Regions from separate parts of the Thermodesulfomicrobium thermophilum DSM 16697 genome, predicted to be linked through region 3. Evidence: predicted binding sites of a transcription regulator. Region 3 holds the regulator's gene; each other region holds the start of a gene.

Region 1 (7,527 bases), on a different contig from region 3:
GGACATCTGCGCATGGCCATTGAAGTCCGGGAGAACTTGGGCCTGCGCCGGGTGCTCTTCTTGCCGAGTTTTGCCCCGCCTCATAAGTCGGATCACGCGCTCCTGCCGTACAGCTTGCGTGTCTCCCTGGTGAAGGCCGCCTGCGAGGGCGAGGCCGGGTTGGGCGTGAGCGAGGAGGAACGCTTTCTGGCGACGCCGTCGTACACGGTGCGCACCGTCGTCTCCTTGCGCCAGCGTCCTGAGGACGGTCCATGGGTGCTCATCGTGGGCAGCACGGATTTCGTGAGTCTGCCGTCGTGGCACCAGGGGACGCGCCTGCCGCACCTGGTGGACATGGTCGTGGTGGAGCGGGGCGGGACCTCTTGGGCAGAGGCGGATCACTTTGCCCGCGTCGCACTGGGGCTTACCCGCACTGCCTGGGGGTGGCACGGCAAGCGCCGGATCGCATACATCCAAGCGCCGCTGCTGGCGATTTCTTCTTCCATGGTGCGAGAGCGGTTTGTGACGGGCCGCAGCGTGCGTGGACTCATTCCGGATGCGTGCTTTTCGCTTTTGGAACAGCACCGAACCTTTATTGAGCGCCTATGGTGCAAGGAGTTGCAATGATTGGACACATCGTGATGTGGACCCTCAAGCCCGAAGTCGATGGGAAGAGTGCTGCGGAAAACGCTGCCGTGATGAAGTCCATGTTGGATGCACTGCCCACGGCCATCGACGTCATTCAAGATTTTCATGTCAGTACACGCATGATGGCAACAAACATGGAAGTGGAAGTGCTGTTGTTTTCTACTTTTGCTACAGAAGAAGATTTGGATGCGTACCAGAGGCATCCGGAACATCAAAAATGCGTAGACTTCATCCGCTCTGTCGTTGCTTCACGAAAGTTTGTGGACTATCATTTTTGATCCGTTTCCTCTGTAAATCGCAGTGCAGCAGAATTGATGCAATAGCGCAATCCCGTTGGTTGTGGCCCATCGGGAAACACATGACCGAGGTGGCCGCCGCAACGGGCGCAGTGGACTTCCGTGCGTATCCGGCCCCAGGAAAAATCCTGGCGTGTGCCTACGTGATCCGGGGCGATAGGCGCTGTGAAGCTCGGCCAGCCCGTGCCGGAGTCGAATTTGTCTTGGGAGCGGAACACCGGATTGCCGCACCCGGCACAGGAGTAGACGCCCGGGGCATGATGATTCCAGTACGGGCCGGTGAAGGGGGCTTCCGTGGCTTCTTCGCGGAGCACCGCATATGCTTGTGGTGAGAGGATGGCCCGCCATTCTTCGGGGGTCTTCATGATGGGGAAGAGTTCCGTCGCCAGGGCTGCTCCCACGAGAAATACGGTGATCATCGTTTCTCTCCCGGTAAAAGACTAGACAGTGTTGGCAAAAATCGCCTATTTTCTTCCCATAAGTCTCGTCGAACCATAAGCAAGAGGAGTGGTGCCATGGGAGATGATGCGCAGTTTGCCTTGCAGGTTCAGGCGCTCAAGGAAGATATTCAGCGTCATGTGGCCCATACGCTCGGCGGTGATCCGTACCCTCCCCGAAAAGGGAGATACTTTTTGGGGCTGTGCTACAGTGTCCGCGACCGGCTGGTGACCAAGTGGTTGGAGACGCAGCGGTCTTTTTACGATACCATTTCCAAGCGGGTGTATTATCTTTCCTTGGAGTTTCTTCCGGGCCGTTTTTTGATGAACTACATCCAGGCCTTGGGTATCGAGGATGTTTGTCGGGAAGCCGTTCAGTCTTTTGGTATGGAATTGGACGAGCTGGTGGAAGAGGAGTGGAACCCGGGTCTGGGCAATGGAGGCCTCGGCCGGCTCGCCTCGTGCTACATGGATTCCATGGCGACATGCTGCATTCCAGGATATGGCTACGGCATATTGTATGACTATGGCATATTCTATCAGAGTATCGTCAATGGATACCAGCAGGAAAGCGCTGACAACTGGTTGCGCCAGGATTCTCCATGGGTTTTCCGGCGTGGAAACTTCATGTATAAGATCCATTTTTATGGAAGATCTGAAGTGTACCACGATTCCTCTGGAGCGGAAAGGTTTCGATGGGTCGATACAGATACTGTAATGGCAATGGCGTGCGATATTTTGATACCTGGATATCGTAACGATTACGTGACAAACATGCGCTTATGGAAGGCGGTTTCCAGTCGGGAATTTGATTTGAGCGAGTTCAACGAAGGCGACTATATCGGAGCTGTTGAAAGCAAGGTCAAAAGCGAGAATATCTCCAAGGTTCTTTACCCCAATGACCATAGCCCCAGTGGAAAGGAACTCCGTCTCAAACAGCAGTACTTTTTTGTCGCCGCCACCTTTAAAGATATCTTGAGACGATACCGCAAAAACAACTACGCCTCTTTTGAAAACTTCCCCAATCAAGTCGCTGTGCAGCTCAACGATACCCATCCGGCCATTGCCATCGCCGAGTTGATGCGCATCCTCGTGGACGAGGAAATGGTGGACTGGCATGAGGCGTGGAAGCTGTGTCAGAAAACCTTTGCCTATACCAATCACACCGTGCTGCCAGAAGCCTTGGAAGTGTGGCCTGTAGAGCTTTTATGGCGTGTGCTTCCCCGGCACATGCAAATCATTTTTGCCATCAACCACTTTTTCTTGGAGGAGGTGCGCCGCTGGAAGCCGGGGCGCGACGACATTGTGCGCGCCATGTCCCTGATCGGCGAGGATGGGCCGCAGACGGTGCGCATGGCGCATTTGGCCATCGTGGGGAGCCATACCGTCAATGGAGTCGCCAAGCTCCATTCGGACATCCTCAAAAAGCGTCTGTTCCATAATTTTCACGAATTCTATCCCGAAAAATTTACCAACGTCACCAACGGTATTACGCCGCGCCGTTGGCTCGATGGGTGCAATCCAGAGCTTTCGCACCTGATCACCTCGGTTATCGGCCCTGATTGGGTTCGGGATTTGAGTTTGTTAGAAGGCCTTACTGCGTATGCGGATGACCCAGAGTTCCAACAACGCTGGCTTGCCGTGAAGCGACAAAACAAGAAGCGTCTTGCCCGATATGTCTTGCGCAAGCTGGGAATGGGCGTAAACCCGGCATCACTGTTTGATGTCCAGGTCAAACGCATCCATGAGTACAAGCGTCAGCTTCTCAATGTGCTTCATGTTATTACACTCTACAATCGTATCAAGGCGCAGGGAGAAGATGCGCATACCCCGCGCATCGTCTTTTTTGGCGGGAAGGCTGCTCCTGGATACTTCATGGCCAAACTCATCATCAAGCTCATCAACTCAGTTGCGCAAGTCATCAATGCGGATACTGCTGTTGGAAGTATGCTCAAGGTCGTATTTCTGCCCAACTACTGCGTTTCGCAGGCAGAAATCGTCATTCCTGCCGCAGATTTGTCCGAGCAGATATCTACTGCAGGTATGGAGGCTTCGGGGACCGGAAATATGAAATTTGCGCTCAACGGCGCGCTTACCATTGGAACGCTTGACGGCGCGAACATCGAGATACGCGACCTCGTCGGCCATGAAAACTTTTTCCTCTTTGGACTCACGGAAGAAGAGGTCGTGCACATGCGATCTCAAGGGTACAATCCTTGGGCAATCTATGAGAATGACGTGGAGCTCCACAAAGCTCTGGACATGATTGCATGTGGTCATTTCAGTCCGGAAAATAAAGATCTTTTCCGGCCAATTATCGATGCTCTACTGCACAATGGTGATTATTATATGGTGCTTGCTGACTATCGCAGCTATATTCAGGCCCAGGAGTCCGTATCCGCAGCCTATCGCGATACTGCACGGTGGGCGCGCATGTCGATTCTCAACACCGCGCGTATGGGATTCTTTTCTTCGGACCGGGCCATCATGGAATATGCATCGCGCATTTGGAATGTGGATCCGATCCGCTAACGCGCCGCACGGACCTGCGATACCGACCAAGGGGGCGAAGAGCCCCCTTGGTGTTGTTAGAGGGACGCGTCGAGGATGGAAGTGGCCCAGGCCGTTGCCTCGCTATGCAAGCGCTTGACCGTGGGGATGTCGAGGCCCAAGGCCTGGGCGAGGGGTTCTTCCGTACCGTCTTCACAGGCGAGCATGAGATCCAGCAGTGGCCGGTGGGCGCAATTGGGGTCACCAAGCAGAGCTTTTTTCTGGAAATCGCTCAAGGGGAGGGATTCGAGCACCGTGGCCATGGGAATCCCGAGCATGGCATCCAAAAGGGAGAACATCCCGAGCAGGAACATCTCTTCTGGTTTGAAATCCCAATAATCATAAGTTTTGACCAACTCTTCCAAAAACTTGCCGCGCCGCAGCGCGAAATGGGCGAGCTCGGTCTGTTGTTCGTTTTGCGCCATGTCCGCCAGGAGCATGGCGCGCAGCCAATTGCGCATCTGACGCCAGCCCAACAGGGTGATGGCTTGCCGGATGGATTCGATCTTGCGGGCAAAGCCGAAGGCCGGGGAGTTGAGGTAGGTGAGGAGCTTGTAGCTCAAGGTGACATCGGTTTGGACTGTTTGTGCAAGTTTGTTCAAATCAGGGTCTTCTTGCTCGATGACTTCAAGAAGGCGCAGCCGCGAGCCCTGATGGGCGGAGATTTTTTTTCCGGGAATGACCTCGGGCTGGGTGAAGGCACGGCCTTGAAAGAGGCTGCCGCCGCGCTGGGCGAGGGATCGGAAGTCGTCTTCGGTGTTTACATTTTTGCACAAAATAAGCGCGTGGGTCTTTTGGACCGCTGTTTGGAGGGCGGGGTCCTCGAAGGCGGCGGGAGAAGTGACGGTGATGACTTGTGATTTCTCCAAAAGTGGCGAGGCCGGCGTGGTGGCGGGGTGCCATTCGAGGGCCAAGGTATGTCCTTCGGCGTGGAGTCGATCGAGGACTTCGGTGATGGTGGCGTCGAGCTGGTATTCCGTGGCCACCTGGATGGCGGAGTTGGCCGCAGGGATGGCGTGGGGGAGTTCGTTGGCGATTTGGTCATAGGTGTAGGCAATGAGGATTTTTTTGCTGCGGGCCACGATGTTTTGGAGGCCGACTGAATCGCCGGCGATGATGGTGGTCCCCACCGTACTTTGACCGGTGTCGCTCGTCGCCTGAATTTCGTATCCCCAAACGGTTTTGTTGGTGTGAAAGATGGGGAGCCGGGTCAAAAGATAGAGATTGGTGTTGGCGGGCATAGGGGACTCCTTGAGAAGGGGTTGGAGATAGCCGTAGCGTTCAAGTAAAGGAAAACGATGGGCGTTGTCTAGAAAATGTCGTGGCGAGCCTGGGTGGTGTGCAGGCAGACGTGCCACCTTGCGGTGGCTCCTCCGCTTTTGGGAGCGCGGGTGTTGCCTTCGTGCGTCCCGCGAGCAGTGCGAACAGCTCTGATGGGAGCTGGATGGACAAAAATGAAAAAAAATAATGAACAGGCTTGGCAAAATGACAAGATGGGGGGGGAGATGCTGGAGGCTTTTTATTTTTTTATTAAATAAAATAAGCATATTATGCTTTTTGGCCCTGTCCTTGCTTGTTTTGGGGCGTTGGTTCATACGGCGGGCGCATGGCGCGACCCTATCACCTTTTTGGAGGAGTCTATGAGCGGAGTTTCTACCCGGCGGGATGCCATTCGGGCGATTTTAGAGTACAAACCGGCCTCTTCTGGGATGCACTTCCAGGAGGAAAAACCGACGGACATCTATGGATGCAACGTATTCAACGACCAGGTCATGCGGGAACGTCTGCCCAAAGACGTCTATAAGTCGCTCAAGAAGACCATCGAGCTGGGGGAAAAACTGGATCCGTCCATTGCGGACATCGTGGCCACGGCTATGAAAGATTGGGCCATCGAGAAAGGGGCCACGCATTTTACCCATGTGTTTTTCCCCTTGACCGGCCTTACTGCAGAAAAACACGATTCCTTTTTGACCCCTGACGGGAAAGGGGGGGCCATTGCCGAGTTTTCCGGTAAGATGCTCATCCAGGGTGAGCCGGATGCATCGAGTTTTCCTTCCGGTGGGCTGCGCACGACGTTCGAGGCGCGTGGGTATACGGCGTGGGACGTCACCAGCCCCGCGTATATCCTGGAAAATCCCAATGGGACCTTTTTGTGCATCCCCACGGCATTCGTCTCCTGGAACGGCGAGGCCCTGGATAAGAAAACACCGCTGCTGCGTTCCCTGCAGGTATTGAACAAGCAGGCCAAGCGGGTGCTCAAGCTCTTTGGCACCGAGACGACGCTCCCCATCACCTGTTTCGCTGGCCCGGAGCAGGAGTATTTTCTCATCGATCGCAACTTTGCCTTTGCCCGGCCGGACCTGTTGATTGCAGGACGTACCCTTTTCGGCGCCAAACCTGCCAAGGGCCAGGAATTCGAAGACCAATACTTTGGAGTGATCCCCCGTCGGGTACTCTCCTTCATGATGGAAGTGGAGCGGGAGCTCTACAAACTTGGTGTGCCGGTGAAGACCCGGCACAACGAGGTGGCGCCCAGCCAGTTCGAGATCGCGCCTTTGTATGAACAGGGGAACTTGGCTACGGATCACAACCAGCTCATCATGACGGTACTGCGCACTGTGGCCAAGCGCTACGGCATGATGTGCCTGCTCCATGAAAAGCCCTTTGCCGGCATCAACGGTTCAGGCAAACACCTCAACTATTCCATTGGCAACGCCGAGCTCGGCAGTCTTTTCGATCCCGGCGACACCCCCCACGAAAACGCCCAGTTTTTGGTGTTCTGCGCGGCCACTATTCGTGCACTCCACAAATACGGCGCTCTCCTGCGCGCCACCGTGGCCTCGGCGTCCAACGACCATCGTCTTGGCGCCAACGAGGCCCCGCCGGCCATCATGTCCGTGTATCTGGGCGAGCAACTGAGCGACGTGTTCGAGCAGATCAAGACCGGTCAGGTAAAGGGGTGCAAGCAGAAGTGTTTCATGAATGTGGGGGTGGACACCCTGCCGCCGCTTCCCCGGGACCCGGGAGACCGCAACCGCACCAGCCCCTTTGCCTTTACCGGCAACCGCTTCGAGTTCCGCGCCGTGGGCTCCTCCATGTCCATCGCCGGCCCGCAGGTGGCCCTCAACACCATGCTCGCCGAGTCGTTGGATTATATCGCCACGGAGTTGGAAAAGGCCACCGCCGGGGACCCCTCCAAGCTCAATGCCGCGGTGCAGGAGCTTCTGCGTTCCATCATCACGGAGCATGAGGCGGTCATCTTCAACGGCGACGGATATTCCGAAGAATGGCACAAAGAAGCGGAGCGTCGCGGGCTGCCCAATCTCAAAACCACCCCGGACGCCTTGCCGGTGCTTACCAGTCCGGAGGTGGTGGAGCTCTTCACCAAGTACGGGGTCTTCACCGAGGCAGAGCTCAAAAGCCGCGAGGAAATCTATACCGAGCAGTACTGCAAGACCATCGAGACCGAAGCGGCCCTTGCCCTGCGCATGGCGAAGACCATTATTCTCCCTTCCGCCATCCGTTATCAGGGAGAGCTGGCGGCGGTGTGCGCCAATTTGCGCGCCATCGGGAAAGACTTCCGCACCAAGATGCTGGACGCGATCACCGAGAACCTG
Region 2 (7,527 bases), on a different contig from region 3:
AAGTCTTCATTACCGGCGATATCAAGTACCACGACGCCCAGGCCCTGGAGCCCCTCGGGCTCACCGTGGACGCCGGACACTTTTCCCTGGAAGAAATCATGATGCGCACCTGGAGTGAACACCTCGCCCGTGAGCTTGCGCCGCTGGGCCTCCATGTGCATCGCATCCCCGGACACGACCCCATCCGCATGGGGTAAAGGAGGAGACGCCTTGAGCCTCTACATGGAACAGATCGAACAACTCGTCGTCTTGCAGCGTGTGGATTCGGAAATCCTTGCTTTGGAAAAGGCATTGCAAGCTGCACCGGATCAGCTCCAAGAGCTGGAGAAACGCCTCCAGTATCTGCAAGAACAAGAAGGCATCATTCAGGAAAAGATGGATATCGTCCTGGAGCAGAAGCATAAACTGGAAGCAGAAATCGATGCCGACGACCAGCTGATCAAAAAAAACAAAAACAAACTCCTGCAGGTGGAAAACACCAAAGAGTATCACGCCATCATGCGGGACATGGACACGCTGGAAAAGACCAATCGCCAGCGTAAAGAGGAGCTCGACACCGTCCTCGCCGACATCCACGAACTGGAGGAGCGCAAAGCCGCACTCGCCAAGGACGTCGAAGATGTCCGCGACCGCATCAAAGAACAGCAGGCACAGCTCGATGCCAAACTGCAAGAAAAGCGGGAACGCATGGGCAAGCTCCTGCAGGAAAAAGAGCGGGCCACCAAGGCCATTCCGCAGCCGATTTTGGAGCGGTACAATTTTATCCGGCAGCGGCTGGAGAGCCCGGTCATCGTCCCGGTGACCGAAGGTATCTGTCAGGGATGCTTCATCGCCATCCCGCCGCAGAACTACATCGATCTGCAAAAGGGAGAGCAAATCTTAAGCTGCCCCAATTGCCAGCGCATCATGTATTGGGACAAGCACTTCTCGCCTCGCGAGGAGAGCCCGGAAGCATAACCCGTAACGGAGTCGGACAGGCCGTCGCTCCTGGCTTCCAGGGGAGGAAAGTCCGGACACCACAGGGCAGGATGCTGGATAACGTCCAGCGGGGGCGACCCCGGGAGAAGGGCCACAGAAACAGACCGCCTGCGCTCCCGCGCAGGTAAGGGTGAAAAGGTGGGGTAAGAGCCCACCAGATGCCGTGGTGACACGGCATGCTCGGCAACCCCCATCCGGTGCAAGACCAAATAGGAAGGCGGCTGGCCCGGCCCATGCCTTCGGGTAGGTTGCTTGAGGCGGCGGGTAACCGCCGTCCCAGAGAAATGACGGCCACCCGCGTTGGCGGGCACAGAATCCGGCTTATCGTCCGACTCCGTTTTTTTGGTGTATCGACCATGCAACTTTGGTGCATCCTCTTGGCTGCGGGCCAAGGCAGCCGTCTGGCACCGGCCACGGGCGGTGTGGCCAAGCAATTCCTCTCCGTGGGCGGCGAGCCTTTGTATCTCTCCTCGGCACGAACCCTCGCGGCGGTGCCGGAGATGCGCGGCATGGTGGTGGTCCTGCCGCGGGAAGACTTTTCCTCCCACGCCGCACAATTGGAGACCTTGCTCGCAGAACAACCACTGGGCATCGAAGTCCGCACCGCACCCGGAGGCGCGCGGCGGCAGGATTCCGTGGCCCACGGCCTTGCACAGGTACCGGCCTCCGCCACCCACGTGCTGGTGCACGACGCCGCGCGACCCTTTGTCTCCGCCCAGCTGACGACCCGACTGCTGGACGCCTGGACGGGCGATTGCGGCGGGGTCATTCCCGGACTTGCGCCCACCGACACCATCAAGGAATGCCAGGGGGACCGCGTCGTGCGCACCCTGGACCGCCGCCGCCTCATGGCGGTGCAGACCCCCCAGCTCTTTACCGCCGCGGTGCTGCGCCGCGCCCACCAATGGGCCCACGACCACGCGGTGGAGGTCACGGATGACGCGAGCCTCGTGGAGGCCATGGGTGAATGCGTGCGGGTGGTGCCCGGAGAGGCGGACAATCACAAAATCACCCACCCCGAGGATCTGGCCATGCTCACCCCCCCACGCCCCAATCGGCGCCACACCATCGGCTTTGGCTACGATGTCCACGCCTACGGCGGAGACCGCCCCATGGTCTTGGGCGGCATGCCTATCCCTGGAGCGCCGGCCGTGCGCGCCCATTCCGACGGCGACGTGCTGCTCCACGCCCTGGCCGACGCCATCCTCGGTTGCCTGGGGGCAGGCGATATCGGTGAGCACTTTCCCGACACCGACCCACGCTGGGAGGCCATCCCCTCCAGCGTGCTCCTCGACCAGATCCTGGAGCGCGGCCGCCAGCAGGACTTGGTCATCGATCACGTGGACCTGACGATCATCGCCCAGATTCCGCGCCTTGCCCCCCACCGGGAGGCCATCCGCGCCAATGTGGCCCGGTTGCTGGAGCTTTCCCCTCACCAGGTGAACCTCAAGGCCACCACGGAAGAAGGCCTCGGGTTCACCGGCCGCAAGGAAGGCATCAAGGCCGTGGCCGTGGTCACGGGGAGTATGCCATGCTAGACGCCGCCACACCCTGGGTGGTCCGCTTCGCCCCCAGCCCCACGGGGAGCCTGCACCTGGGTAACGCCCGCACGGCGCTGCTCAATTTTCTCCTTGCCCGCAAAAGCGGCGGCCGGTTTCTGCTGCGCATCGAAGACACCGATGCCGAGCGCTCTACCTTCGCCGCCGAGGCCGAAATCCTTTTTGCCTTGGCATGGCTGGGACTGACGCCCGATGGTCCGGTGGTGCGGCAAAGCACCCGCATCGCCCGCTACCGCGAGGTGGCCATGCAGCTTCTCGATCAAGGCCGAGCCTACCCCTGCTTTTGCTCCGAAGAGCGCCTGGCCGCCCAACGGACAGCCGCCCTCGAAGCTGGCGAAGCCCCGCGCTACGACGGCCGCTGCCGCCGTATCCCCCAGGCCGAGGCCCTCGCCCGCGTGGCGGCCGGCGAACCCCATACCCTGCGTCTGGCGGTGGAGCCGCAAGCCATCTCCTTCGACGACGCCATCAAGGGTCCTATGGAAGTCCCGTCCTCGGCCTTCGGCGACTTCGTCCTGCTGCGCTCCAGCGGCTGGCCGAGCTACAACTTCGCCGTGGTAGTGGATGACATGGACATGGGCATCACCCTGGTTGTGCGCGGCGAAGACCACCTCACCAATACCGCCCGCCAAATCCTCCTCTACCAGGCCCTGGGCGCGCCCATCCCCCGCTTCGCCCACCACGGCCTCCTGGTGGACCGAGACGGCAAAAAGCTCTCCAAACGCAGCGGTGCCGCCACCGTGATGGAAGCCGCCCAGGCGGGGATTCCGGCCAGCGCACTGGCCCAGTATCTCGCCTCCATCTCCGGGGCCGTGGACAGCGCCGAGCCGGTCATAAACCTCGCCGAACTCGTAACACGCTTCGACCCCACGAGTCTTGGCCGCGGCAACGCCGTGTTTCTCCCCGAAGACTTGGAGCACCTGGCGGCCCGCACCTTCCGCGCCCTGCCGCCGGAAGAGATCTGTCGCAAGCTCGCCGCCATCCTTCCTCAGGACGCCCCGTGGCACCGGCGTTCCCCGGAAGACCAGGCCGCCCTCGTCCGCGCCGCCCTTCCCGCCTCGCGCCACATCCACGAACTTGAGCACACCATCCAGCTCTTCACCCAGCCTTTCCCGTGCTACAGCGCCGAAGCCATCGGCGCGGCCCGGGAAGGACGTGCGGTACTCGCAGCGCTCCTGGCCAAACTTGCTGCCTTTTCCGAAGGCACGCGACTGTCCTCCGCCGAGGCCGGGGCCCTTCTGCAGGCCGTAGGCAAAGAGTGCGCCGTCCGAGGCCGCGCCCTGTACCATCCGGTGCGCCTGGCCCTTACCGGCACCGACCGCGGCCCCGAGCTCACCGCCATGTTCGAACACGTTCCCGTGGAAATTCTTCGGGCCCGCCTGCGTCTTTTCCTCCATCCCGAATCTCAGGAGACACCATGCAGCTCTACAACACCCTGACCCGCAAGAAAGAGCCCTTCCAACCCCTGCGCGACGGCCACGTCAGCATGTACGTCTGCGGCATCACCGCCTACGACTACTGCCACATCGGCCATGCACGCTCTGCGGTGGTTTTCGACGTTTTGGTGCGCTATCTGCGATCCATCGGCTATAAAGTCACGTTCGTCCGCAACTTCACCGATGTGGACGACAAAATCATCGCCAGGGCTGCGCGGGAGGGCGTTGATGAGCCTACCGTTGCAGCAACCTACATCGCCGCCTTTCACGAAGACATGGAGCGCCTCGGCGTTGTCCAAGCCGATGTGGAGCCCAAGGCCACGGAACATATCCCGGACATGATCGCGCTCTGCCAAAAGCTCATCCAAACGGGCCGCGCCTACGCCACAGCGGACGGCAGCGTCTATTTTCGGGTGCGATCCTTTCCGCCCTACGGTCAGCTCTCGGGACACAACCTCGACGATCTGCGCAGCGGCGCCCGCGTGGAGCCGGGAGAAGGCAAAGAAGACCCCCTCGACTTTGCCCTATGGAAAGGGGCCAAGCCCGGAGAGCCCAGTTGGGAGAGCCCCTGGGGGGCCGGGCGGCCGGGATGGCACATCGAGTGCTCGGCCATGAGCGAACGCTACCTGCCGCTGCCCCTGGACATCCACGGCGGCGGCCAGGACCTCGTCTTCCCGCACCACGAAAACGAAGCCGCGCAGACCGAAGCCGCCACCGGCAAGCCGCTGGCCCGCTTCTGGGTGCACAACGGCTTCGTGCAGATCGACGCGGAAAAAATGTCCAAGTCGCTTGGCAACTTCATCACCATCCGGGACATCCTCTCCCAACACCACCCAGAGACCCTGCGGCTCTTTCTCCTCACCAAGCATTACCGCAGCCCCTTGGACTACACCCTTGCCGCCATGGAGGAAGCCGAAACCGCCCTGCGCCGGGCGTATCTCGCCAAGGCCGCCATGGAAGACGCGCTCGGCGCCACCAAGTCCTGGACCGAAGCCCCGCTGCCGGCGGAACTCGTGGTGGAAGCCACGGCCATCGAGACCAAGTGGGACGAAGCCATGGACGACGACCTCAACACCGCCGCTGCCCTGGGACACACCTTTGCCTTTTTGCGTCTGGTCTCACGCGTCCTGGAAGACAAGGCCCTGCGCCGCACCACCGGAGCCCGGGATTTTCTACGCCACGCCATGGAACGCTTGGAGGGATGGGGGAATGTGCTCGGCATCCTTCTGCGCCCGGCCGCGCAATTCTTGAGTGAAGTGCGCACCGTGCGCATCCAGCGCCGCGGCATCGATACCGAGGCAGTGGACCGATTGGTGGCCGAGCGCCAGGAAGCCCGCAAAGCCAAGGACTTCGCCAAGGCAGACAGCCTGCGCGAAAAGCTCGCCGCCATGGGAGTGACGGTCCAGGACACGCCGAGCGGCCCGACCTGGGACGTGGACTAAACCACGGGCGCCCCAGCGGGCGCCCGCTTTTTTCGGCATCACGCCGGGCGCGGTCCAGGCAGGCGCCATAGCCATTGCCGGACCCAGGCGGCCTTGACCTCCTCCAAGGACACAGGGCGTCCACATTCTTGCGTGAGCGAGGTCATGCGCACCCCAAGGCCGCACGGATCGATGAGATCGAAAAAACGCAAATCCGGCGCCACGTTGAAGGCGATACCGTGGTAGGTCACCCCACGGCGCACCGCGACCCCCACCGAGGCGAGCTTGGCTCCCCCAACGGTCCACACCCCGGGATAGCCTGGCCGGCAGAGGGCCTCCACACCCATGGCTGCGGCCACAGCCACAGTGGCTTCTTCCAGAATGCCCACGTGCTGGCGCACGCCCATGCCGCGGCTCGGCAGGTGCACCACCGGATACGCGACGAGTTGTCCGGGACCATGATAGGTCACCAGACCGCCTCGCTCCGTACGGCGCACCGACACTCCAAGACGTGCCAATTCCTGCTCCGGAATCTTGATGAGGGAGGCGGCATCCCGCCGCCCCAAGGTGATGACATGCGGATGCTCCACCAGGAAGACCGCATCCTGCGCCGCGCCCGCGATGCGTGCCTCCACGCGCTCCACCATGCGGGCATGGGCCGTATCGAAATCGAGAAATCCCAAATCGAGAATTTCCATAAACCTCCCCTGCCGGCCGCGCCGGCTTTCGGGGCGGTGTGCGGCGCCTTCCTGGCCGCGTCAACCCACTATCCCGGGGCGGTTACCGGACAACAGTATCGCCCCCCTGGATGCAGCAATACAAATGGTGTCCTCTGAAGCGTCGGGATGACGGCTGACGGAACCGTCGGCGTCGAAGAGCTGGCATGCGTTCCCGTGGACGCAGGCGTATCGGGGAGGCAGAAGCGCCACGGGGGGCACAGGTGTAAGGGTCGGAACGCCCCCAGGTGCACAGGCAGCAAGGATGACGGGCCGGCACAATCGCAACAAGCGGGCGATCTTGCCTTCCGTTCTCCGTCGACGGTCACTTGCGCCGGGCAGTGGGCTTTCCCGGCAGGCGGGGATTGGGCGGGAAAAAGCCAAAGGACGAACCCGTTTTCAGAGCAGCATCCCCCGGGGCGGGGCGAGTGCGCCCGGACCGTCCGCGTGCAAGCGATGTTGGGCAGTACGCCACGCTCCACGCGGAACAACCACCGCCCTCCCCGCTGGTCCGCCTACGGGCGACCAGAGCCAATCTCCAACCCGCCCACCCGACCACAGCACACCAGCGGGCACGCGGACAACGACCACTGCCCAGGCGCTGAGACAAAAATAGGGGGCCATGGCCCCCCGAATCCGGTCTTTAGTGATGGCCGCCGCAGCCGCCACCACCCCCGCCGCAGGTGTTGTGCGGAGAAAATTGCGGAAGCCGCCCGGCCAGAAAGGCCTGCACCGCAGCGCCGACACTGGGGGCGCCGGCCCCATAAAACACCTGGATCCCCGCTTGCTGGAAGCCCAAAAGCGGCCGCATACCCATGCCACCGGCAATCAAGGCGCAAACCCCATGGGAAGCCAGATACTGCACCGGGGCCAAACACCCCCCTTCCTCGTGGGGGATATTGGGGAGAGCCTCCACCGCAACCACCGCACCGTCTTCCACATCCACCAGCGTATAGAGCTCGCAATGCCCGAAATGGGCGCTCACCCCGGCCTCCATGCCACCAGGCTGCTCCGAGGGAACAGCCACCCGCACTCGTGGTGCCATCATATACCTCCTTGAGAATCCATCTTCTGCAAAAGTAGCGGCCACATGGCGCGCACTGCCTGGGCCCATGGGCCATCGGTCTCCGTCACCGCCATCCCCTGGGCCATGGCCCAGGGGACCGCCGTATCGTGAGGCAGCCGCCCCAAAAACGTCCATCCCTGTTCGGCGCACACGGCCTCCACCGCAGCGGCCGTATCCGGGGCCAAGTCCCACTTGTTGAGCACCACCGCCATCGGTACCCGAAACCGGGCGCACACCGCGGCCACCCGCCTCAAATCATGGAGCCCGGACGGACTCGGCTCAGTGACCAAAACCGCCCAATGCGCCTGAGAAAGCGACGCAATGACCGGACACCCGATGCCCGGAGCGCCGTCG
Region 3 (7,527 bases):
GTGCGGATCCGCGGCTTGGGTGTGGAGACTTTCCAGCACAGAGGCCAATTCCGTGACCCGGCAGCAGAGGAACGTCACGTCATCGGGGATCGCCAGGCGCATGATTTCCTGGCGTAACGGGTCTGCTGCCAAGTCATCATTGGCCACCACCAGGATGCTCGCCCCTACGTAGGGCATCCATGCTTCGATGACCTGGCCGTGCACCAGACGGTTGTCGATGCGAAACCAGAGCATTATTCCGAAACCTTACGCCGCAGGACCTCGCCGGCCACGAGGATGCCTTGTTTGCCGGCGGATTTTGCCTCCAAGGCCACTTGGTGCAATGTCCCCGAGCGGTTGGTGAGCGCTTTGAGCAGGAGGGGGAGATTGACCCCGGAGACGACTTCCACCTTCCCCTGAAGAAGCAGCGAAAGACTGAGGTTGGACGGCGTGCCGCCGAACATGTCCGTGAGGATGAGGACCCCGTTGCCGCGGTCCAAGCGGCGGACGTGGTCTTTGATGTCTCCGAGGATCGTATCCATGGGACGGGTGTCGTCCACTGCCACCACGGCGCATCCTTCTTGGGGGCCAAGGATGGTTTGGGCGGCATCGAGCAGATGCTCACCAAAGGTGCCATGGGTGACAAGCAGCACGCCGATCATGATTCCTCCTTGGGGGTAAGTCCCGCACAGGGCATGGCGTGCCTAGCGTTTCTTTGGCCTTATGGCAATGTCCAATGACGGTGCTCGACGGTTACGGTGCGGCCTTGAGCCCGGAAGTGGGCGCCTACGCGTTCCGCAACGGCGACGGAACGGTGGCGGCCTCCGGTGCAGCCCAGGGCCAGGGTGAAGCGGAAACGGCCTTCGGCTTCGAGAAGCGGGATCATGGTATCCAAAAGTCCTATGAGCTTGGGGAGAAATGCCTGGGCAATAGGGTTTTCGAGGACAAACGCGGCCACTTCGGGGTCCTGCCCGGTGCCTTGCCGCAGGGAGGGCTCGAAGTAGGGATTGGGGAGGAAACGGACATCAATGACGGTATCCGCTTCCGAGGGCATTGCGTGTTTGAACCCAAAGGTGATGAGATGCAGACGCATGCCCTGTGGAGCACTGCTCAGTGTCTCCCAGCGGCTTTGGATGGCGCGGCGTAGATCGTGGATGGAATAGTGGGTGGTATCGATGACGAGGTGGGCGCCGTCGCGGATAACGGCCAGGAGGGATCGCTCGGTTTCAATGGCTTGCTCAAGGCCGGGGGTGGTTGTGCTGAGCGGGTGGGGACGCCGTGTGGCGGCATAGCGCCGCAGCAAGGTCGAAGTGGAGGCTTCAAGAAAAAGCACCGTGGGGGTGGGATGGAGTTTGGCGAGGATTTCCTGCCATTGCTGGGCGAGGGCCGGCTGCCGGAGATCCATGCCCAGGGCCAGTCCGGCATAGGCATCTGCGGAGGAGCGGAAAAAGAGGTCCACAAGGTCCGGAGCCATGGCTGCCGGCAGATTGTCCACGCAAAAAAGCCCCATGTCCTCCAGGATGTTCAGGGCCGTACTCTTTCCAGACCCAGAAAGGCCGGAAACGATGACCAGGGGCTTGGTGGCTGTGGGAGGGGCCATAGAATTCAGGGCAGTGGGTAGGAGGTCATGAGTTCGAAAAGTTGGGAGGGCGGGGCGCTGAGAAAACTTTGGCGGAAGCTTGTATCCCGCAAGAGGCGCGCCAGGGAGGCCAATACCTTGAGATGCATACCGGCGCCCCCCGCTGGAGCGAGTACCAGCGTAATGATGTGCACTGGTTTATGGTCGACGCTGTCGAACTCCACGCCTTGAGTACTGCGCCCCACGACGACGGCGATATGGTCCAGCCCGTCCACCTTGCCGTGAGGGATAGCAATGCCATCGCCGATGGCAGTGGAACCAAGCCGTTCCCGTTCTAAAAGGATTTGGACGACGGCCTCCGGGGATACGCTTGGGAAAAGTGGTATGACCGGGCGCACAAGTTCGGCCAGGACCTCGGTCTTGGTCCTGGCCGAAAGTTCAGGAAGTACATGACTTGGATGGAGAAATTCGGAAAATTGCATGATTAGATGCCTGGATCGATGAGTCCGAACCCACCACTGCTTCTGCGATACACCACGTTGATGCGTTCGGTCTCGGCGTTGAGGAAGACGAGGAAAGTGTCTTCGGTTGTTTCCAATTGGAGCGCAGCCTCCGCCACAGTCATGGGTTTGGGGTCGAAGTGGTCGCTGCTTTCCACGACCGTGTGTGGAGCACCCTCGGATTGTTCCAGGCGAAGCACGTCCATGCGCACCGGAACCCCTTTGCGACGTGTTTTGTTTTTATCGCGGATTTTCCGCAGTTGGGCTTCGAGTTTCTCCCAAACCAAATCCACAGTGGCATACATGTCATTACTTTCGTCTTGAGCAGAGAGGTGAAGGTCTCTGCCCACGAGGACGACTTCGGCGATATGCCGGTACTTCTCCACCTCAAGGTTGACCTGGAGCTCCGTGTCGTCTCGATCTCCAATATATTTGACGAGTTTTTGGAAACGATCCCGGGCGTATTTGCGCAAGTGGTCCGAAGGCTCGAAATTTTTGAAGTTGAAGACGATGTTCATAGCAACCTCCTTGCGTTCGGTTGGGTCGAATGACCAATTAGAGAATCCGGCGTCTTCGGGAAGAAGACTCGATTCCCAGTACCGCACGGTATTTCGCCACAGTCCGGCGGGCGATGTTGATATCCAGGCGCTCTTTGAGCACCGCAGCAATCTTCTCATCGCTGAGCGGGTGCGCCGGGTCCTCTTCGTTGACCAATTGTTTGATGATGGCCTTGACGCTTTCGGAGCCCACCTCAGAGCCGTCGTCCATGGAAAGTCCGGAGTTGAAGAAAAATTTCAGCTCGAACACCCCATGCGGGGTCGCCACGTATTTGTTGCTGGTAATACGGCTCACCGTGGATTCGTGCATGCCAATGTCCTCGGCCACATCCTTGAGCACCAGAGGCTTGAGCTTGGTGACCCCGTGACGGAAAAAATCCTGCTGGAAGCGCACGATGCTCTCCATCACTTTATAGAGCGTCTTTTGGCGCTGCTGCAAGCTTTTTAAAAGCCATTGGGCGGAGCGGGCTTTTTCTTGGATGTAGTCTTTGTCGGGGCCTTGGCCGCCTTGGAGCAAGGTATCGTAGTGGGAACTGATCTGCAGGCGAGGCAGCCCCTCTTCGTTGAGCAGCACCACGAATTCGCCGTCGAACTCGTGCACGAACACGTCCGGGCTGACGTACACCGTGGCTTCGCTGCCAAAGCTTGCGCCCGGCAGAGGTTCTAGGCTTTGGATGATATCCAGGTAGGCGCGCAGGTCTTCCAGCTCGATCTTGAATTTCCGCGCCAGTGGTTTGAAACGCTTGCGTTCGATGTCTTCCAGGTGATCGCGCACCAAGGTGGTGAGAATGGGATCGTCTTGCCCCAACACCTCAAGTTGCACCAGCAGGCACTCCCGCAGGGAGCGGGCCGCGACGCCCACCGGGTCCATGCGCTGGATGCGGGCGAGCACCGCCTCGATGGCCTCGCGCTGGGCGCCGGTCTGCTCCATGAGATCTTCCAGGGTGGCCGTGAGGTAGCCGCGGGAATCGAGATTGCCGATGATGGCTTCGCCAATGGCTTGGCTCGCCTCGTCGAGGTCGGAGAGCCGCAGTTGCCAAAGCAGGTGGCCTTCCAGGGAGGGCTTGCCGGAGATGCGTCCTTCCCAGGGGGTCATTTCTTCTTGGAGTTCGGCTTCCTTGTTGTGTTGCTTACTGGTGCTCGCAAAGTCGCCTAAATAGGTTTCCCAATCGGCGTTGCGCAGCAGGTCTCGTTCGTTGCAGGAGAGGGCCGCTGTGGCGAGTTCCGGGGGAGTGGAAGGGACGTCTTCCGTGATCTCGGGCGTGGGGTGGTCCGTGGCTTCTTCTAAAACCGGATTCTCCAAAAGTTCCTGCTGGATAGCCTCCAGAAGTTCCAGACGGGAAAGCTGGAGCAGCTTGATGGCCTGCTGGAGCTGGGGAGTCATCACCAGCTGTTGGGTCAATTTCAGATTCTGCCGCAGTTCCAATCCCATAGACGTTTCCTTTGCATGGAGGGGATGCCCTCGTGATGCTTGCCTTCTGCCATAGACGGCTGGGCCTGGCAATGTCTTGATTTTTTCTGGGATTTCTTTTTCCGCTTACAGGCAGAATCCTTCACCCAGATACACGGAGCGGGCCATGGGGCTGGCCACGATGTCGTTGGGAGTGCCGGAGAGCACGACGCGTCCATCGTGAACCAGGTAGGCGCGGGTGCAGATGGCGAGGGTTTCGCGCACGTTATGGTCCGAAATGAGGATGCCGATGCCCCGTTGGCGCAAGTTGGCGATGATGCCTTGAATGTCGGCCACGGCCAAGGGGTCGATACCCGCGAAAGGCTCATCGAGCAGCAAGAATTGCGGTTTGCGGATGAGGGCCCGGGCGATTTCCAGGCGTCGGCGCTCGCCTCCAGAAAGGAACGACGCCGGCTGGTCCGCCAGGCGGAGAATCCCCAGTTCTTCGAGGAGATGTTGGGCCGTGCGCTCCTGTTCGGAGCGTGGGAGCCCGGTATATTCGAGGACGATGCGCAGGTTGTCTGCCACGGAAAGATTGCGGAATATCGAGCTTTCCTGCGGCAGATAGGAAAGGCCGAGAAGGGCGCGGCGGTGAAGCGGCAGGCGGGTGATGTCATGCTGATCGAGAGTCACCGTGCCGGCGGACGGGGTGGTGAGGCCGGCAAGCATGTAGAAAGTCGTGGTCTTGCCCGCCCCATTGGGACCGAGCACGCCGACGATCTCGCCGGGCTGCACCTCCAGGTCGATGCCCCGTACCACCTCCCGCCGTCGGTAGCGTTTTATGAGCCCCAATCCTACGAGGCTCATGGCTTCTTCTCCAACAATCCGGGGGTTGTCTTGGGCGCAAGGAAGATGGCCTCCACCCGTTGTTTGGCGCCGCCGCGCACCTCGCTTTTGCCGTCTTTGAGGTACAAGACGATGACCTCGCCGCGGATGCTGTTTTTGCCCTCACGAACCTCAGGATTGCCTTCCAGGGTGACGGTTTCGGTGCGGGCGTCGAAGGTGGCCCGTTTCCCGGTGCCGCTGCGGTTTTGGGTGGTCTGGATGCGCACGTTGCCTTCGGCGACGATGGACCGCACTTTGCCCTGGGGGGATGTGGCCGCGGCCTTGGATGCGCCTTCCTCCAGATGTACGGTGACCGTATCGGCCCAGAGCTCCATGTCCTCACGGGTGGCGTGGACCGCGCCGCGAAAGACGATTCGTCCGGCTTTTTGGAGATATTCCATGGAGTCCGCTTGGATGGCCACCGGCTGCTCTTCTTGGGCAGGCGCAGCCAGGGCCGGAGGGGCCAGGAAGAGACCGAGAAGTATGAGAACAGGGAGCATGGTCATTTCCTTTCAGGGTGGATGACGGCCTGGACGCCGCCGGTGGCAATGATACGCTCTTCGGAAAGAAACACCTGGACTTCCGGAGCGTCGAGGTCAAGGCGCGGGCCGCGCACCTGCACAGATCCCGCAAAGACGAGGCGGGCGTCCGCCTCGTTGTAGCGCATGCTCTGGGCGCTCATGGTGTGGTCGCGCATCTGTGCCGTGAGATTGCCCACGAGTTCCGCTTCGCCGCGTTTTTGCCACACCTGGCCGTGGAGGGCCGTGGCAGTGATGGGCCCGTGCGGGCTGAAATAGTGGATGCGCGGGGCGGTGATGCGCAGGGTGTCGGTGGCCTGATCGTAGTCCGCCTGCTGGCCGTCCAGCTCCCACAGAATGGTGCCGTTTTGGCCGTGGGTGAGATGAGGATCGGTGAGCTGGAGCGTGGCCTGGAGCGGCGGAAGGGAGGGGGCAGGCTCAGGGGTCCACATGCGCAGGGCGATCCACGCGCCGCCGAGAGCGGTAAGGACGCCGCTGACAAGGAGAACACCCCACCAGATCAGCCGTTGGTCCAATGGGCGCATATGGATTCCCAATGTCCTTGAGCGCGGAGGATCAGCTCTACGGCGTCGCGCACTGCGCCGTTGCCGCCACCGTGGGGCGTGACCCACAGGGCTTGGGCCAGGATCTCCGGCCGGGCGTTGGCGACGGCCAAGGGGAGTCCCACCGCCCGCATAGGGGCAAGATCCACGAGGTCGTCGCCCAGGTAGGCCGCCTGCTCCAGGCTCAGGTTTTCGTCGGCCAAGATGCGGGAGAGCGAGTCCATTTTATGATGAAATCCCGGGTAGTAATGGGAAATTCCCAATTCGGTCACCCGGGCGCGCACCGCTGCGGAGTCCAGCCCCGTGATCACCGCGAGTTGTAGTCCTCCGTGGAGCGCCATTTTCATGCCCAGACCGTCGTGGACGTGGAAGCGTTTTTGGATGTGGCCGTGGGCGTCGTAATAGAGTCCACCATCGGTGAGGACGCCGTCCACGTCGAGAACGAGGAGCCGAACTTTGCGTGCTGCCTCCACGACGTGGGCAGGAATTTCAAAGGATTGGGGCATGAGGGAGACTCCACAGGGCTTGGATTTCCCGAAGTAGCGGCTCGAGCGCGGCAAGGGGCCAGGAATTGGGGCCGTCGCACAGGGCGCGCTCGGGCTCGGGATGGGTTTCCAAAAAGAGTCCCTGGCATCCGCAGGCCGCTGCAGCGCGGGCAAGGCAGGGGACGAAGCGGCGGTCCCCGCCGGAGCGGTTTCCTTGGCCGCCCGGCAGTTGCACCGAGTGGGTGGCGTCGAAGACCACCGGATAGCCGTGGCCCGCCAGGATGGGCAGGGAGCGGAAATCCACCACCAGGTTGTTGTAGCCAAAAGAAGTGCCTCGCTCGGTGAGCCAGATGCGCGTACCGCCGGCAGCTTCGATTTTGGCCACCGCGCCCGCCATATCCCAGGGCGCCACGAACTGGCCTTTCTTGACATTGACGATACGCCCGGTTTTTGCCGCAGCCTGGAGGAGGTCCGTCTGGCGGCAGAGAAACGCCGGGATTTGGATGACGTCCGCCACTTCGGCCACGGCTTGGGCCTGACCAGGCTCATGGATGTCCGTGAGGATGGGAAGGCCGGTGCGTTCTTTGATCTGGGCAAGCCACTGGAGGCCAAGCGTAAGGCCAGGGCCGCGGAAACTCGCCCCGGCGCTGCGGTTGGCCTTGTCAAAGGAGCTTTTGAAGATCACCGGGAGGTTCAGCGCTGTCCCCACCTGAGCCACGTGGCGGGCTACTTCCAGGGCGAGGTCGAGGCTCTCCAAGGCGCACGGCCCGGCGATGACAAAATGGTAGTGGCGGAGTTTGTGGAAAAGATCCATGGGCTATGCCCCGCGTTGGTAGGCCAGGGCCGCGGCGATGAAGTCCCGGAAAAGCGGGTGCGGCTGCATGGGCGTGGAGGTGAACTCCGGATGGAATTGGCAGCCGAGGAACCAGGGGTGGTCTCGCAACTCTACGATTTCCACCAAGGTTTCATCCGGGGAGGTGCCGCTGATGACGAGCCCTGCCGCTTCCAGGCGTTCTTGGTAGGCGGTGTTGAACTCGTAGCGGTGGCGGTGGCGCTCCCATACTTCTTCGG

The links. Region 3 encodes sigma-54, which starts transcription at its own class of promoters, with help from an activator protein. Its sites were predicted from a motif close to CTGGCACGGNNNNTGCTT; they were not measured.
Region 1: BR00_RS01625 (glutamine synthetase III family protein) is a predicted target of sigma-54. The motif match lies at 5,468-5,485, and genes of this name have one in related genera.
Region 2: ispD (2-C-methyl-D-erythritol 4-phosphate cytidylyltransferase) is a predicted target of sigma-54. The motif match lies at 1,200-1,217, and genes of this name have one in related genera.

Annotation. Positions count from the first base shown of each region.
Region 1 covers NZ_JCANTW010000011.1:60,737-68,263, forward strand. Annotated here, with positions in the region: gene nadD (nicotinate (nicotinamide) nucleotide adenylyltransferase) at 1-606, shown strand, start outside; gene BR00_RS01605 (Dabb family protein) at 603-905, shown strand; gene msrB (peptide-methionine (R)-S-oxide reductase MsrB) at 896-1,342, opposite strand; gene BR00_RS01615 (glycogen/starch/alpha-glucan phosphorylase) at 1,439-3,892, shown strand; gene BR00_RS01620 (EAL and HDOD domain-containing protein) at 3,949-5,151, opposite strand; gene BR00_RS01625 (glutamine synthetase III family protein) at 5,551-7,527, shown strand, end outside.
Region 2 covers NZ_JCANTW010000015.1:185,671-193,197, reverse strand. Annotated here, with positions in the region: gene BR00_RS09305 (Nif3-like dinuclear metal center hexameric protein) at 1-197, shown strand, start outside; gene BR00_RS09300 (zinc ribbon domain-containing protein) at 211-957, shown strand; RNA gene rnpB (RNase P RNA component class A) at 966-1,318, shown strand; gene ispD (2-C-methyl-D-erythritol 4-phosphate cytidylyltransferase) at 1,335-2,516, shown strand; gene gltX (glutamate--tRNA ligase) at 2,510-3,973, shown strand; gene cysS (cysteine--tRNA ligase) at 3,952-5,412, shown strand; gene lipB (lipoyl(octanoyl) transferase LipB) at 5,451-6,089, opposite strand; gene BR00_RS09270 (NifB/NifX family molybdenum-iron cluster-binding protein) at 6,751-7,155, opposite strand; gene BR00_RS09265 (ATP-binding protein) at 7,152-7,527, opposite strand, start outside.
Region 3 covers NZ_JCANTW010000014.1:234,524-242,050, forward strand. Annotated here, with positions in the region: gene BR00_RS08450 (PTS sugar transporter subunit IIB) at 1-234, opposite strand, end outside; gene BR00_RS08455 (PTS sugar transporter subunit IIA) at 234-641, opposite strand; gene rapZ (RNase adapter RapZ) at 701-1,579, opposite strand; gene BR00_RS08465 (PTS sugar transporter subunit IIA) at 1,585-2,040, opposite strand; gene hpf (ribosome hibernation-promoting factor, HPF/YfiA family) at 2,043-2,576, opposite strand; gene rpoN (RNA polymerase factor sigma-54) at 2,614-4,047, opposite strand; gene lptB (LPS export ABC transporter ATP-binding protein) at 4,153-4,872, opposite strand; gene lptA (lipopolysaccharide transport periplasmic protein LptA) at 4,869-5,390, opposite strand; gene lptC (LPS export ABC transporter periplasmic protein LptC) at 5,393-5,953, opposite strand; gene BR00_RS08495 (KdsC family phosphatase) at 5,929-6,477, opposite strand; gene kdsA (3-deoxy-8-phosphooctulonate synthase) at 6,461-7,270, opposite strand; gene pyrG (CTP synthase) at 7,274-7,527, opposite strand, start outside.